4 regions of the Kineococcus esterisolvens genome follow, and region 2 is predicted to be linked to each of the others. Evidence: riboswitches for the same ligand, from Rfam matches in the RefSeq annotation. Region 2 holds a riboswitch; each other region holds the start of a gene.
What was found. A riboswitch is a leader RNA that binds a small molecule or an ion and turns the genes downstream of it on or off. The one in region 2 is predicted to bind S-adenosylmethionine.
Positions count from the first base shown of each region.

Region 1: it holds a riboswitch for S-adenosylmethionine, as region 2 does, so the genes downstream of both, ACRYR8_RS18605 (MetQ/NlpA family ABC transporter substrate-binding protein) here and ACRYR8_RS01365 (ABC transporter ATP-binding protein) in region 2, are expected to answer to the same signal.
Region 3: it holds a riboswitch for S-adenosylmethionine, as region 2 does, so the genes downstream of both, ACRYR8_RS01875 (MFS transporter) here and ACRYR8_RS01365 (ABC transporter ATP-binding protein) in region 2, are expected to answer to the same signal.
Region 4: it holds a riboswitch for S-adenosylmethionine, as region 2 does, so the genes downstream of both, ACRYR8_RS00505 (sulfurtransferase) here and ACRYR8_RS01365 (ABC transporter ATP-binding protein) in region 2, are expected to answer to the same signal.

Region 1 covers NZ_JBJLRI010000082.1:11,251-15,229, reverse strand. The annotation lists gene ACRYR8_RS18615 (methionine ABC transporter permease) at 1-13, opposite strand, end outside; gene ACRYR8_RS18610 (methionine ABC transporter ATP-binding protein) at 75-1,103, opposite strand; gene ACRYR8_RS18605 (MetQ/NlpA family ABC transporter substrate-binding protein) at 1,105-2,049, opposite strand; SAM riboswitch class IV at 2,242-2,351, opposite strand; gene ACRYR8_RS18600 (FecCD family ABC transporter permease) at 2,545-3,648, shown strand; gene ACRYR8_RS18595 (ABC transporter substrate-binding protein) at 3,670-3,979, shown strand, end outside.
Region 2 covers NZ_JBJLRI010000002.1:71,868-75,846, forward strand. The annotation lists gene ACRYR8_RS01360 (aliphatic sulfonate ABC transporter substrate-binding protein) at 1-740, opposite strand, end outside; gene ACRYR8_RS01365 (ABC transporter ATP-binding protein) at 857-1,669, opposite strand; SAM riboswitch class I at 1,698-1,805, opposite strand; gene ACRYR8_RS01370 (CDP-alcohol phosphatidyltransferase family protein) at 1,913-2,521, shown strand; gene ACRYR8_RS01375 (hypothetical protein) at 2,529-3,098, shown strand; gene ACRYR8_RS01380 (MBL fold metallo-hydrolase) at 3,133-3,979, opposite strand, start outside.
Region 3 covers NZ_JBJLRI010000003.1:15,670-19,648, reverse strand. The annotation lists gene ACRYR8_RS01885 (electron transfer flavoprotein subunit beta/FixA family protein) at 1-422, shown strand, start outside; gene ACRYR8_RS01880 (electron transfer flavoprotein subunit alpha/FixB family protein) at 419-1,390, shown strand; SAM riboswitch class I at 1,438-1,526, shown strand; gene ACRYR8_RS01875 (MFS transporter) at 1,532-2,881, shown strand; gene ACRYR8_RS01870 (LLM class flavin-dependent oxidoreductase) at 2,878-3,979, shown strand, end outside.
Region 4 covers NZ_JBJLRI010000001.1:109,907-113,885, reverse strand. The annotation lists gene der (ribosome biogenesis GTPase Der) at 1-134, shown strand, start outside; tRNA gene ACRYR8_RS00515 (tRNA-Pro) at 182-255, shown strand; gene ACRYR8_RS00510 (FxLYD domain-containing protein) at 411-1,043, shown strand; SAM riboswitch class I at 1,130-1,223, shown strand; gene ACRYR8_RS00505 (sulfurtransferase) at 1,566-2,474, shown strand; gene cobA (uroporphyrinogen-III C-methyltransferase) at 2,576-3,769, opposite strand; partial or broken gene ACRYR8_RS00495 (GTP-binding protein) at 3,922-3,979, opposite strand, start outside.

The DNA of each region.
Region 1 (3,979 bases), on a different contig from region 2:
AGACCAGCGCCATGAACAGCGTCTCGCCGATGGAATCGAGGTAGACGTCGAACGTCCGGGTGAAGCCCTCCACGTCAGACCTCCTCCTCGGCGGTGATGCCCGCGTCGCGCAGCGCGGCGAGGGCCGCGTCCACCGCCCCGTCCGGACCGGTGGCCTCGTAGGTCAGGGAACCGATGCGCCGCTCGCGCAGCTCCCCCACGCCGCCGTGCACGAGCTCGGTGCGCACCCCGGCGGTGGTGAACGCGTCGTCGATGCGCTTCTGCAGGCCCGGCTCGTCGGTGATCCGCACGGTGACGAGGCGACCGGAGTGGTGGTCGCGCAGGCGCGCCAGCTGCTCGGGGGTGGGCCGGTCGTGCAGGACGCTGCGCACGAACCGCTGCGCCGGCGGGGTCTGCGGGTCGGAGAACACGTCGTAGACGTCGCCGACCTCGACGACGCGGCCGGCTTCCATGACCGCCACCCGGTCGGCGATCTGCCGCACCGCGTCCATCTCGTGGGTGATGACGACGATCGTCACGCCCAGCTCGCGGTTGACCCGCCGCAGCAGCGAGAGGACCTCGGTGGTGGTCTCCGGGTCCAGCGCGCTGGTGGCCTCGTCGGCCAGCAGCAGCGGCGGGTTCGTCGCGAGCGCGCGGGCGATGCCGACGCGCTGCTTCTGCCCGCCGGACAGCTGCTCCGGGTGGGCGTGGGCGCGTTCCAGCAGGCCGACGAAGTCCAGCAGCTCCGCCACCCGCGCCTCGCGCTGCGCCTTGTCCACGCCGGCCACCTTCAGCGGGTAGGCGACGTTCCCGGCGACGGTGCGGGAGCGGAACAGGTTGAACTGCTGAAAGATCATGCCGATCTCCCGGCGCGCGGCCCGCAACTGCTTCTCGGGCAGTCGCGTCAGCTCCCGCCCGGCGACGGTGACCGTCCCGGACGTGGGCGCCTCCAGGGCGTTCACCAGCCGCACGAGCGTGGACTTGCCGGCCCCGGAGTACCCGATGACGGCGAGGACCTCGCCGGCGTGCACGTCGAGGCTGACGTCGTCGACGGCGGTGACGACCTTCCCGGAGCGCTCGTACCGCTTGGTGACGCCCTGCAGGCGCACGATGGGGTCGGCCATCTCAGCCCTGCGCCGCCCGCGCGTCCTCCTCGACGTCCACCAGCTGCTCCTGCAGGGTGGCGGCGTCGACGTCGCGGACGACGGCCTGCGGGTAGCTCTTGACGAACTCCTCCTGCACGGCGGGGTCGTGGATGAGCTCGGCGAGGTCGAGGTAGGTCTGGTTCCCGGTGTCCTCGGCGCGGGAGACGAAGAGGTTCACGTAGGGCACGGCGGACTCGCTCTCCGGGTCGTCCTGGTGGACGACGGCGTCGACCGGCAGTCCGGCGCTGGTGGCGTAGTTGTTGTTCACCACGGCGCCGGCCACGGAACCGCTCTGCAGGGCACCGGCGGTCTGGGAGGCGTCCAGCGGGACGACCTCGACCGTGGAGGTCTCCACGTCCGCGACGGTGGAGAACGCGGAGCCGCCACCGGCCAGGGTCAGCAGGCCGGCGTCCTGGAGAACGAGCAGCGCGCGCGCCTCGTTGATCGCGTCGTCGGGGATGGCGATCTTCGCGCCCTGCGGGAACTGCGACGGGTCGTCGTGCTCGGTGGAGTACAGCGGCAGCGGGTACACGGCGGTGGAGCCGACGGGCTGCAGGTCGTCGCCCGCGGTGACGTTGTAGTTCGCGAGGTACTGGGTGTGCTGGAACTGGTTGAGGTCGACCTCGCCCTGGCTCAGCGCCGGGTTCGGCAGGCTGTAGTCGGAGAAGTTCACCAGCTCGACGTCGACGCCGAGGCGCTCCTGCGCCAGGTCGACGTAGGTGTTCCAGTACGGCTCGGCCTGGTCGGTCACGCCGATGCGGACGGTCTCGCCGCCGGCGGCGGTGGTGGTGGTGTCCTCACCGGTGTTGCGCACGACGAGCGCGATGACGACGGCGACGACCACGACGACGGCGGCGCCGATGAGGATCGGCAGCTTGCTGCGCTGCGGCTTGTCGGGCAGGGCGGGCGGGGTGGCGCTGGACACGACGGGCTCCTCGTGAGGGGTGGTGCGGGATCGGTCCGCCGCCGGCACCCGGACGGGCGGGCGGCGTGGGCGGGGCGGTCAGCCGCGGGTGGCGGCGCCGCCCCGGGGACACGAGGGGGACGTGGCGCGCGGGCTCACGACGGGTTGCCTCCTGCTCGGCCAGGCCGTTCCCGCCACCTCCGTGACGGCACGGCCACACGCTTGCGGGACGCTCCGTCCCGCCGGGCTTTCACCTGGAGCACCCCACCGCGGACGAGGGTTGCCGGTCAGCCAGCCAGGGCTTGTCGCTGACGCTCGATGCCGGGAGCAATGGTAACGAGGTGCCGGATCGGAGGTCAAAACGTGTCCGGTCCCTTCCGGTCCCTTCCGGTCCCTTCCGGTCGTGCCCGGTCGTGCCCGCTTGCCCGCCGTCCGCGGGGACCGGTACGGCCACCGGGGCTTGTCGCGAGTAAGTTGCAACAAGCCCCACCGGTCGACGCCCGCAGGAGGTCCCCCGTGCCGGCAACCGGTGCACCGGCCCGATCGTCCCCCCCGCTGCCGCGCGACCCGCTGGGCCGCCGCGCGCGGGGGCGGCGCGGCGCCGTCGCACTCACCGCGCTCGCCGCGCTGACCGTCGCCGCCGCGCTGGCGGGCGCGGCCGTGGGCGCGGCGGCCGTCGAGCCCGCCGACGTCCTGCGCGTGGTGGCCCACCACCTGCCCGGGACCCGCTCCCCGGCAGTGGTGCCCGACCCGGTCGTGGAGGCCGTCGTGTGGGACGTGCGGCTGCCGCGGGTGCTGCTGGGCCTGGCCGTGGGCGCCGGGCTGGCGGTGTGCGGGGCGGCCCTGCAGGCCATGGTGCGCAACCCGCTGGCCGACCCGCAGCTGCTGGGCGTCAGCTCCGGCGCCTCCACGGGCGCCGCGGCGGCGCTGCTGCTGGGCGCCGGCGCCGGCTGGGGCGAGCACGCGCTGTCCGGCAGCGCCTTCACCGGTGCGCTGGCCGCCTCGGTGCTCGTGTACGCCGTGGCGCGCAGCGCGGGGCAGGTCACCTCGGCCCGGCTGCTGCTGTCGGGCGTCGCGGTCGGCTACGCACTGCACGCGGCCACCAGCTTCCTCGTCTTCGCCTCCGGATCGGCCGAGGGCGCCCGCTCGGTGGTGTTCTGGCTGCTGGGCTCGCTGGGCCTGGCCGCGTGGGGCGCGCCCCTGGCGGCCGTGCTCGTCGTGGTCGCCGCCACCGTCACCCTGCTCACCGCGTGGGGGCCGCGGCTGGACGCCCTCGCGATGGGCGACGAGACCGCGCGCGGCCTGGGCGTGTCCCCCGCGGCGTTCCGCACGGTGCTGCTGGCCGTGGTCTCGCTGTGCGTGGGGGTGCTGGTGGCCGCCTCCGGGACGATCGGCTTCGTCGGCCTGGTGGTGCCGCACGTGGCCCGGCGCCTGGTGGGCGGCGCGCACCGCTGGTCGGTGCCCGCCGCCGCCCTGCTGGGCGCGGCGTTCCTCGTGGCCGCCGACCTGCTGGCCCGCACCCTGCTGGCGCCGCAGGAGCTGCCCATCGGCATCGTCACCGCGCTCGCCGGATGCCCCTTCCTGCTGTGGCTGGTGCGCAGCACCCGCACCGGCGCCTGACCCGGTCCCCAGGAGGTCCCCGTGAACACCCCCCGCCCCGCTCGCCGAGCAGACCGCCGAGCAGACCGCCGCCGCACGGGCACCGTGCTCGCGGCGGCCTGCGCCCTGCTGGCCGCCGGCTGCGGCAGCGGCGGCCCCGCGGACGGCACCGCCGACGCGACCACCTCGTCCCGGCCCCACCTGGAGCTGGTGAACTGCGGGCAGCCCGTGGTCCTGGACGCCGTCCCGGAGCGGGTCGTGCTCCTCAAGAGCGCCGCCGTGCCCTACCTGCACGAGCTGGGCGTGATGGACCGGGTCGTGGCGCGGGCCGGGCAGTACCCGCGGGAGTACT
Region 2 (3,979 bases):
TCGACGACCTGCTGGACCAGTTCCGGGGAGTTCTCGATGAACTCCTCGCGGGCGTTGAGCACGCCGTAGGTGTTGAAGTCCACGTTCCGGTACAGCAGCCGCGAGCCGTTCTGCAGCTGCGTGGCGGCCATGTTCGGGTCCAGGCCCGCCCAGGCGTCCACGTCACCGCGCTCCAGGGCGGCGCGGCCGTCCGGGTGCTGCAGGTTGACGATCTCCACGTCGGAGGCAGCCAGCCCCGCCTGGTCCAGGGCCTGGCGCAGGAAGAAGTACGGGTCGGTGCCGCTGGTGGCGGCGATCCGCTTGCCGCGCAGGCCCGCCACGTCGCTCACCGTCGAGTCGGGCCCGACGACCAGGGCGGTCCACTCCGGCTGGGAGTAGACGTCGACGGTCTTGACGGCCAGGCCGTTGGAACGGGCCTGCAGCACGGCGGAACCGGCGGTGGAGGCCAGGTCGAGGTTGTCGTTGCGCAGGAACTCGTTCGCCTTGTTGCTGCCCAGCGACTGCTCCCACTGCACGGTCAGCCCCGCGTCCTCCAGGATCCGCTGCTGGCGCACCACCAGGCTCAGCGGGTTGTAGTACGCGTAGTCCAGCCGGACGGTGTCGCCACCACCGCTCCCGGCAGCCGCGGTGGTGCCGGAGGAGGACTCGCCCTGCACGCAGCCGGCCGCGCCGAGGGCGACGCCGCCGAGGAGGGCGCCGAGGGCGGTGCGGCGCGCGAGGGGACGGGGGAAGTGGGACAAGGGTCGCTCCAGGGGCAGGGTCGCCCGCGGACGGGCGCGGGGACGGAGGTGTTCTGCGGGGGTTCAGTGGTGCCGTGCCCCGGGCTCGCGGGGTTCCGGCAGGACCGGCGGACCGGTCAGGCGTGCGTGCGCGGCACGCCCAGCAGCTCGAGCAGCTCCACGCGCAGGTGAGCCAGCTCGGCGTCGCCGCGGTCGCGCGGGCGCGGCGGGCCCACGGCCAGGTCGCGCACGACGTGGGCGCCGGTGCGGTCCTCGCTCGTGCCCAGGACCAGCACCCGGTCGGCCAGGTGCAGCGCCTCGTCGACGTCGTGGGTGACGAACAGGACGGTGGCGCCGGTACCGCGCTGCACGTCGTCCAGGAGGTCCTGCATCTTCAGGCGGGTCAGGGCGTCCAGCGCGGCGAACGGCTCGTCCAGCAGCAGGACCCCGGGGCGGCGCACCAGGGCCCGTGCCAGGGCGGCGCGCTGAGCCATGCCCCCGGAGACGCGGCGCGGGCGGTGACCGGCGAACCCCGCCAGGCCCACGGTCTCCAGCCAGTGCAGCACCTGCGCGCGCCCCTCCGCCCGGGAGGTGCCCAGCGGCAGCCCGAGGGCCACGTTGCCGGCCAGGTCCCGCCACGGCAGCAGGCGCGGTTCCTGGAAGACGACAGCGGTGCGCGTGCCCACGCCGCGCACCGCCTCACCACCGACCTCGACGGTGCCGGCCGTGGGGTCGTCCAGCCCGGCCACCAGGCGCAGGAGCGTGGACTTGCCGCTGCCGGAGGCGCCCAGCAGGGCGACGGTGCTGCCGGGCGCCACGTCCACGTCCACGCCGGCCAGGACGTCGTGCGTCCCGCCGGCGGTGCTGAACGAGCGCCCGACCCCGCGCAGGGAGACGCCGGCGGCCTCCACGCGCTCGGCAGCGGGGGCCGCCGGGACGGGACGTGGCACGGGGCGCGTGGGTACGGCCGACACTGCTCCTCCATCGTTCCTGGCGTGAGCACCGCACCCGCGGCTCCGGCCAGGGAGCTGAAGGAGGTTGCTGCGGCGTCGTCGAGCCAGGTCTCTCGGCCGCTCTGGATGGTGGCGACATCAAACGCGAGGCTCCCCGCACCTGTCAAAACGGGCGGCCCCCGAGAGGGGGACGGGCGAATCCACCCCGGGGCGCGACTGCGCCACTACGGTGAGGGAGCCATGCTCCCCCGGACAGTCCCCCACCCCGCCCCCCGCACCGCGGCGCCGGGCGTCGCGGAACCGTGGACGACGGCCGCGAACGCGATCACCGCGGTGCGCACCGCGGTCGCGGTGGCGCTCGGGTGCGCAGCGGCCGCCACCGGTTCGGCGGTGCTGCTGCTGGTGGCGTACCTGGTGTACTGGGTGGGCGACGTGCTCGACGGCGCCGTGGCCCGCCTGATGGACCAGGAGACGCGCCAGGGGGCGGTGCTGGACATCCTCGGCGACCGCGCCTGCACCGCCGTGCTGCTGACGACCTACCTCGGCTGGCACCCTTCGATCGCCGTGCCCGCAGCGGTCTTCCTGCTGCAGTTCATGGTCGTGGACTGCCTGCTGTCGCTGGCCTTCCTGCGCTGGCCGCTGGTCAGCCCCAACCACTTCCACCTCGTCGACCGGCGGGTCTGGCTGTGGAACTGGTCGAAGCCGGCGAAGGCGCTGAACACCTCCGGCGTGGTGGCCTGCCTCGTCCTGGGCCTCGAGGGTCCCGCGACGGCGCTCGCCGTGGCCGTGCTGACCGTCAAGTGCCTCTCGGCCGTCCGGGTGGCCCGTCTGAGCCGGGCTCCGCGGTGACGCGCCCGTGGAGGACCTGAGCGGCACCGGTGCCGCGCTGGAGGTCCTCGCCGCGATCGCCGTGGGAGCCGTCTCGGCCGTCCTGCCGGTCGTCAACGCCGAGGCGGTGGTGCTCGCCGCCGCCGTCGGCAGGCCGCGCACGGCCGTCCCCGTGGTCCTCGGCGTGGCTCTGGGCCAGACGCTCGGCAAGGTGGCGCTGATGGTCGCCGCGCGCCACGGCGCCCACCGGCTGGTGGGCCTGCTGCACCACCCGCGCAGCCGGGTGCGCACCGGCGGGGCACCCGCGGGCGCCGAACCCCCCGGTGCAGGAGCCCCGCCACCGCGCACGGCGTGGTGGGCGCGCGCCGGCCGGGCGGTGCGCCGCTGGGGCGAACGCTGCCTGGCAGCGCTGGACTCGGGCCGCTGGGCGGGCCCGGTCGTGCTGCTGAGCGCGACCACGGGCGTCCCCCCGCTGGCGGTGACGAGCATCGCGGCGGGCCTGCGCCGGACCCCGGTGCCCCTGTTCACCGTCTGCTGCCTCCTCGGGCGCTCGGCACGGTTCCTCGCCCTGGGCCTGCCCGCGCTGGCGGCGACGTGAACGCACCGGCCGGCGCTGCCGGCCCACCCGCCGGTCAGCGGGCCGCGGGCGGCCGCGCCACCCCCGCGCCGTCCAGGTCGAGCGCACCGCCGGGCGTCAGCAGCACCGCCGTGGAGGCGCCACCGGCCGCGACCGCCCGCGCGAACCGCCGCCCGGGGGCGGTCCACCGGTCCCCCATGGCCCGGGCCAGGCCCAGCGGCGCGAGCGTGCCCCAGTGCACCGGCACCGCCACGGCCGGGCCCACCGCGTTCACCTCCGCGGCCGCCTCCTCCGGGTCCAGGTGGTGCGGGCCCAGCGTGCGCCACCACCCGCCCACCGGCACCAGGGCCACGTCCGGGCGCCGCCCGGCGGCGGCCAGCACGGCAGCGGCCAGGCCGTCGAAGGGACCGGTGTCGCCCAGCGCCCACAGCAGCAGGTCCGGCCCGCCGTCGGCCCGCTCGCGATCGGGGAACACCCGGGGCAGCCGCACCAGGTGACCGACCGCCAGCGAGTCCACGGGCGCGCCGGTCACCCGCCCCAGGGTGCGCCCGCCGTCGTGGTGGGCGGGCAGCGCCGTCACCGCGATCGTGCCCGACGGGCCGGGCAGGTCCAGCCGCCGGCCCACCCCGGTCTCCACCACCGCGCTGCCGGTGCCGCGCAGCCGGTGCTGCAGCCACGCGGCGGCACCGGGCGGGGCCACCACCCAGCGCGGGCGCAGCCGCCGCAAGGAGGGCAGGTCCAGGTGGTCGTGGTGCAGGTGCGAGACCAGCACCAGGGCCGGGTCGGCGGAGTGCTCCGGGTCCGGCAGCGGCGGGCGCCGGCGCAGGTGCGCCAGACCGGGGCGCAGCACCGGGTCGGTGACCACCCGCACGCCCACCGCGTCGAGCACGGCGGTGGAGTGC
Region 3 (3,979 bases), on a different contig from region 2:
GCCTGGACGGGCTCACCTCGCTGGTGCCCGCGGCCCTGGCCGCGCTGCTGGACTGGCCGCAGCTCACCCTCGCCGACGAGATCACCGTCGAGGGCGGCACCGTGCGGGTGCGCCGGGAGACCTCCACCGACGTCGAGGTGCTCAGCGCCCCCGCGCCGGCGGTGCTGTCGGTGACCGACCAGGCGTTCCGCGCCCGCTTCCCCGACTTCAGGGGCATCCTCGCCGCGCGCAAGAAGCCGGTCGCGGTGCTCTCGCTGGCCGACCTCGGCGTCGACCCCGCCACCGTCGGGCTCGACGGCTCCGCCACGCGCGTCCTGGAGGCCGCACCGCGCCCCGAGCGCGGCGACCGCGTGCTGGTGACCGGCGGCGCCGAGACGGTGCCGGCCCTCGTGGACTACCTGGTGCGGAAGGGTTTCGCGTGAACCTCCTCGTCCTGCTCGACCACGGCGACGGGCGGCTGCGCCCCACCGCCCTGGAGCTGCTGACCCTGGCCCGCGACGTGCCGGGCGCGCGGGTGCACGCCGTGTGGGTCGGCGCGGCCCCGGGCGAGGAGGCGCGCGCCGCCGTCGCCGCGCACGGTGCCGCCGTGCTGCACCACGTCCTCGTCGAGGGTGCCGACGACCGCCTCACCGCCTCCGTCGTGGACGCCCTCGAGGCCGTGCGCGCCGAGGTGGACGCCCCGCTGCTGCTGGTCGCGTCCACCTTCGAGGGCAAGGAGGTCGCCGCCCGCCTGGCCGGGCGCACCGGCGCGGGCGTCGTCACCGGCGCCGGTGCCCTCGAGCTCGGCGCCGACGGCCGCTTCGTCGCCGGCAAGACCGTCCTGGCCGGCACCTGGACCACCCGCTGCGCCGTCACCGCCCCCTTCGGGGTCGTGGCGCTGGCCCCGAACGCCGTGCAGGCCGCCCCGGTGGACGGCGCCGGTGCCCTGGACGTCGTGGAGCACCGCGTGGCCGCCTCCGCCGCGGCCCGCGCGGTCACCGTCCACTCCCGCGAGCCCCGGCCCACCTCCGACCGCCCGGCGCTGGCCGAGGCGGAGGTCGTCGTCGTCGGCGGTCGCGGCGTGGAGGGCGACTTCTCGCTCGTGGAGGAGCTCGCCGACGTCCTCGGCGGCGCCGTGGGCGCCACCCGCGTGGCCACCGACGAGGGCTGGATCGGGCACGAGGCCCAGGTCGGGCAGACCGGCGTCACCATCAGCCCGCGCCTGTACGTCGGCGCGGGCGTCTCCGGCGCGGTGCACCACCGCGGCGGGATGGCCGCCTCGGTGACCGTCGTGGCCGTCAACAGCGACCCCGACGCGCCGATCTTCGAGTTCGCCGACTACGGGATCGTCGGCGACCTCACCGAGGTCCTGCCCGCGCTGAGCGACGAGATCCGCCGCCGCCGCTCCTGAACCGCGCTGGTTTGCGCGCGGGCGTCGTCGTGCCCTAGGTTTCCGGACGACCATCCAGAGCGGCCGAGAGACCTGGCTCGACGACGCCGCAGCAACCACCCCTCGGGGAAGGTGCTTCCGCCAGGACCGATGGGAGTCCCGGTGAGCTCTGCCCGTGTCCTCGTGCCCTCGAACGTCGACGAGCGCGTCCTGCGCCGTCGCGCTGCGCTCGGCAGCTTCGTCGGCACCACGATCGAGTGGTACGACTACTACCTCTACGGCACGGCGGCCGCCCTGGTGTTCGCCCCGCTGTTCTTCCCGCAGGTCGACGGCGCCGTGGGCGTCATCGCCGCCTTCGCCACCTACGCGGTGGGTTTCGTGGCGCGGCCGCTGGGCGGTGCGGTCGCCGGGCACCTCGGGGACCGTCTGGGGCGCAAGAAGGTCCTGGTCGCCTCCCTGCTGCTGATGGGCGCCTCGACGGCCCTCATCGGCCTGCTGCCCACGTACGCCTCGATCGGCGTCGCGGCACCCGTGCTCCTCGTGACCGCCCGCCTGCTGCAGGGGTTCTCCGCCGGCGGCGAGTGGGGCGGCGCGGTGCTGCTGGCGGTCGAGCACGCCCCGCCGGGACGCCGCGGCCTGTTCGGGGCCGTGCCGCAGATGGGGTCGGCGGCCGGGATGGTGCTGGCGAGCGGGGGTTTCTGGCTGACCCGGACCCTCACCACGCCCGAGCAGTTCCTGTCCTGGGGCTGGCGGGTGCCGTTCCTGGCCAGCGCCGTGCTCGTCGTCGTCGGCCTGGTCATCCGCCTGAAGGTGGCCGACTCGCCGGTGTTCGCCGAGTTGCGGCGCGAGGGCGCCGTCGCCCGCCGCCCGGTCGTCGACGTGCTGCGCGAGGACGCCCGGGGCGTGCTGCTGACCACCGGGATGCGGCTGGGCCAGAACGGCGGGTACGTCCTGTACACGGTGTTCGCCCTGAACTACCTCACCGAGCAGGTCCGCGACGACGGCGGGGACGTCGGCCTGCTCGCCGTGCTCGTCGCCTCGGTGCTGAGCCTGGCCGCCACTCCGCTGTGGGGACTGGCCTCCGACCGGTTCGGCCGCCGCCCGGTGTACCTGTTCGGCGCGGTGCTCACCGCGGTCTTCACGGTGCCGGCGTTCTGGCTGCTGGACACCGGCTCGACGTTGCTGATCGTCGGCGCCGTCGTCGTCGCCGTCAACCTCGGCCACGACAGCATGTACGGCTCGCAGGGCGCGTTCTTCGCCGAGCAGTTCCCCGCCCGCACCCGCTACAGCGGCGCCTCGCTGGGTTACTCCATCGGCGCGGTCCTCGGTGGTGGGCTGACCCCGCTGATCGCCGCGTCGCTGCTGGCCCTGGGCGGCGGCTCGCCCTGGCTGGTCGCCGGGTACCTCAGCCTGCTGGCGGTGCTGACCGCCCTCTCGGCCGCCGCGTCCCCGGAGACCGCCCACCGCCCCCTGGACGCCACCGTCCCGACCCCGGAGAACTCCACCCCGTGAGCACCGCACCGCTGCGCTTGAACGCCTTCGCCATGGCCTGCGTCGGCCACCAGGCCGCCGGGTTGTGGGCGCGTCCGGAGGACCGCAGCGCCGAGTACCGCACCCTCCGGTACTGGACCGACCTGGCGCAGCTGCTGGAGCGCGGGGGTTTCGACGCGCTGTTCCTGGCCGACGTCCTGGGCGTGTACGACGTGCACGGCGGCTCGCGCGACGCGGCGGTGCGCGCCGCCGCGCAGGTCCCCGTCAACGACCCCCTCATGGCGGTCTCGGCGATGGCGGCGGTCACCGGGCAGCTGGGTTTCGGGCTCACCGTCACCACGACGTACGAGCAGCCCTACGCCCTGGCCCGCCGGCTGACGACCCTTGACCACCTCACGGGTGGCCGGGTCGCGTGGAACGTCGTGACCGGCTACCTGGACTCCGCCGCCCGGAACCTCGGCTTCGACCGGCAGGTCCCGCACGACGAGCGCTACGACGTCGCCGAGGAGTACCTGGAGGTCTGCTACAAGCTCTGGGAGGGCTCCTGGGAGGACGGCGCGGTCGTGCGCGACGCCGAGCGCGGCGTGTACGCCGACCCGGCGAAGGTCCACGACATCGGCCACCACGGCCGCTGGTTCGACGTCCCCGGGGCGTTCCTGTGCGAGCCGTCCCCGCAGCGCACCCCGGTGGTCTTCCAGGCGGGGTCGTCCCCGCGGGGGCAGGAGTTCGCCGCCCGGCACGCCGAGTGCGTGTTCGTCATCGGCCCCACGGCCGCGCACGTTCGCCGCAGCGTGGACTCGCTGCGCGAGCGCATCGAGCGCGCCGGTCGCGACCCGCGCTCGGTGAGCGTGTACGCGGGCCTGACCGCCGTGGTGCGCCCCTCCGACGCGGAGGCCGCAGCGCTGCTGGCCGACTACCGCGAGCACGCCAGCCGTGAGGCGGCGCTGGCGCTGTTCGGCGGCTGGACCGGTGTGGACCTCGCCGGCGCGGCGCCGGGGGAGCCGCTGCAGCACGTCACCACCGACGCGAACCGCTCCGCGCTGTCCGCGTTCACCAGCGACCCCGACCGCACCTGGACGGTGCAGGACCTGGCGGAGTTCGTGGCGGTCGGCGGCCGCG
Region 4 (3,979 bases), on a different contig from region 2:
TCGTGGTGTTCGCGAGCGGCTTCCTGGAGGCGGGGTACCGCCGGTTCCTGGAGCGCCGCCTGCGCGAGGAGTTCGGCTTCGCCGGCACCCCGATCGAGCTGAGCGTGCGGGTGCGGGAGAAGCGCCGGAAGTGATGTAGGGTTTACCCCGGTTCGCCACCCGGAAACGGGGAGCGGGCCATCGGGCTGTGGCGCAGCTTGGTAGCGCACTTGACTGGGGGTCAAGGGGTCGCAGGTTCAAATCCTGTCAGCCCGACCGGCGTTCGCGCAGGTCATCGACGGAGGGGCTGGTCCCGTGAGGGACCAGCCCCTCCGTCGTTCCCCGCACTCCCGCCCGCCCGGGTGGTGTCCGTCGCCGCAGTGCCTACCCTGGGAGGGCCAGGAGCACGACGACGAGCCCCGGGACGCACCGTGACCACGACCCCGCGATCGGCACCACCCACCGACGGCCGCGCGCGCGGCGCCGCCCTGGCCTCCGTGGTCCTGGCCGTGGCGGGTGCCCTGGTCGCGTTCGTGCCGCGGCTGCACGTGCTCGCCCTGGTCCTGGCGGTGCTGGGCCTCCTCGTCGCCGCCGCTGCCCTGCGGCGCGCGCGCACCTCCCGGGCGGCCCGTGCGGGGCTGGTGCTGTCCGCGGGCGCCGTCGCCGCGGTGGTGGCCGTCACGGTCGAGGCACGCGGGGACGTGGTCCAGCAGGCGCAGGAGCCCCCCGGGGGGACGGCGGGGCCGGTCGCCGGGGGAGCGGCGGGCACGCGCCCCTCCGGGTCCCCCGAGGGCGTCGAGGTGCTCTCCTGCGGCGAGGCGGGCGCGTCCGGGACGGCCACCGCGACCGTGTCGGTCACCGGCACCGCGGAACGCACGCGCAGCCTGTCGGTCGCGGTGGAGTGGGTGGACGCCGCCGACGCCACCCTCGGGGAGGGGCGCACCGACGTGGCGGGCCTCGCCCCGGGGCAGACCGTCACGGTCGCGGTGCGGGGCAGCGGGGTCACCGGGGCGGTGGCCTGCCGGGTCCTCGAGGTGACGCAGGACGTGAGCGCCGCCGGTTGAGCACCGCGGGAGCGGCGGGTCGCTCCGCCGGGTCGGAGCACGAGGAGGTTGACAGCGTGCCTGCGCAACGGGCACGGTGTGGCCCACGACCATCCAGAGCGGCCGAGAGACCTGGCTCGACGACGCCGCAGCAACCCCCCTCCCGCAGGGCGTGGGTGCTTCCGCCAGGACCGATGGAGGGCACGGCATGACTCAGGACCGCACCACCGAACTGCACTCCCGCCGGCACATCGACCTGTGCCGGCGCGGTTCCGCGGCCTGTCGCTGACCGCTGCGGAACCCGGCCGGACCGCGGGGGGGGGCGGGGGGGCGGCGGCGGGGGCCCCCCCCCCCCCGGGCCCGGCCCGCCGCGCGCCCCCCCGCCGCCCGGCCGCGGGGCCCCCCCCCCCCCCCCCCCCCCCCCCCGCCCGCCGGTGCCCCGGCCGACGGCCTCCACGAGGCCGCTCCGGCGGGAGCACCCCCACCCGCCCGGCCGCTGCACGGCGGCCGGAAGCCCCACGTCACGCCCTGGAGAGAGAACGCATGTCGACCCCCACGTCCACCGCGGTGCCCGCCGACACCACCGACGAGAAGTTCGCCGGTTACGCCCACCCGGAGAAGCTGGTGAGCACCGCCTGGCTCGCCGAGAACCTGGGCCGGGAGGGCCTGGTCGTCGTCGAGAGCGACGAGGACGTCCTGCTGTACGAGACCGGTCACGTTCCCGGCGCGGTGAAGGTGGACTGGCACACCGAGCTCAACGACCCGGTGACCCGCGACTACCTGGACGGCGCGGCGTTCGCGGAACTGCTCTCCGCCAAGGGGATCAGCCGCGACGACACCATCGTGCTGTACGGCGACAAGAGCAACTGGTGGGCCGCGTACGCGCTGTGGGTGTTCACCCTGTTCGGCCACGAGGACGTGCGGCTGCTGGACGGCGGTCGCGCCAAGTGGGCCGCCGAGGGACGTGAGCTGACCACCGAGGTGCCGCAGCGCCAGCGCACCGAGTACCCCGTGGTGGAGCGCGACGACAGTCGCGTGCGGGCGTTCGCGCCCGACGTGCGCGAGCACCGTGGCGGCCTCGTGGACGTGCGCTCGGCGCCGGAGTACACGGGCGAGCGCACCCACATGCCCGACTACCCGCAGGAGGGCACGCTGCGCGGCGGTCACATCGCCGGCGCGGCGAGCGTTCCGTGGGCGAAGGCGGCCGCCGAGGACGGCACCTTCAAGGACCGCGCGGCGCTGGAGGAGATCTACTTCGCCGGTGCGGGCCTGACCCCCACCACGCAGACCATCACCTACTGCCGCATCGGTGAGCGGTCCAGCCACACGTGGTTCGTGCTGACGCACCTGCTGGGGCTGGAGGACGTCCGCAACTACGACGGCAGTTGGACGGAGTGGGGCAACGCGGTGCGCGCGCCCATCGTCGTGGGTCCCGAGCCCGGCGAGCGCTGAGCCCTCCGGGAACCCCGCGACGGCCCCTGCGGGTCCCGCGGCCTCGTGCCGCCGGACCCCGCAGGGGCCGTCCTCCCGCGTCCGGGGCGGCTCGGGAACGCTCAGGGCCCGGTGGGTCCCAGCGCCGTGACGACCTCGCCGACGACGACGACGGCCGGTGCCCGCACGCCGGCCTCGCGGGCCACCCGGGCGATGTCGGCCAGCGGTGCGGTGGTGGTGCGCTGGTGGGGGCTCCAGCCGTCCTGCACGACGGCGACCGGGGTCGCCGGGTCGCGGCCGGCGGCCAGCAGGTCGGCGGCGAGCCGGTCCAGCGCCGCGACGCCCATGAGGACCACGAGGGTCCCGGCGAGGCGGGCGAGCGCGCCCAGGTCGTCGCCGTCGAGGTCCTCGTGGCCGGACAGGACCGTGACGCAGCGCGCAGCCCCGCGGTGCGTCACGGGGATCCCCGCCGCGGCGGGCACCGCGAAGGCGCTGGTGACGCCTGGCACCACCTCGACGTCGACGCCGGCGGCGCGGCAGGCCAGCACCTCCTCGCCGCCGCGGCCCAGCACGTAGGGGTCGCCGCCCTTCAGGCGCACGACGGTGCGCCCGGCCAGGGCGGCGTCCACCAGGACCCGGTTGATCTCCTCCTGCGGCACCGGGTGGTTCCCGGAGGTCTTGCCCACGTCGACGACCTCGACGTCCGGGTCGAGCTCGGCGAGGACGGCGGTGGGGGCGAGGCGGTCCACCACCACCACGTCGGCCTCCGCCAGGCGGCGCCGTCCCCGCAGGGTGAGCAGCTCCGGCTCGCCGGGGCCGCCGCCGACGAGCACGACGCGTCCGCGGGTGCGGCGGTGCCGGCGCAGCGGTGCCGCGCCCGAGTCGATCCGCTGCCCGAGGTGGACGGCCAGCGCCCTGGCCCGTCCGGTGTCCGCGCCCGCGCTCACCGAGACCACGACGTCGTCGCGGCGCACGACGGCCGGTTCGGCGGCGGTACCCGCGCCGGGGGTCCCCGCCTGCACGCACCACAGCCGCCGCGCCTCGGCCAGCGAGGCGGCGGCGGCGTCCTCGCGCGGGTCGCCGGTGGCGGCGTGCACGAGCCAGGCCCCGTCCAGGTCACCGGCGCGCAGGGTGCCCTCGCGCCAGCGCACCCGTCCGCTGCCGTGCTCCTCGCGCAGCTCCTCGCACAGGAGCGCGGCGACGACGAGGACGTCGGCGCCCGCCGCGGCCAGTTCGCGGCTGCAGCGGGCGGCGGGCGGACCGCCGCCGGCGACGACGACCGTCCGCCCGCGCAGGTCCAGGTGCAGCGGCTGCATCAGCCGCGCTCCGCCTCCCCGACGAGGGCCGCCCGTGCGCGGCGGACCGCGGCGGGCACCTCCTCGCCCGGTTCCAGCACGAGCACGTGCGCGGCGGGACCACCTCCGCTGACGGTGCCGGCCAGGACCCGTGCGTCCTGCTCGCCGGCAGCGGTGCCGAGCGCCACCACCCCGGCGTCGGCGAGGAGCCGGGCCGCGTGCCCGGTGCGG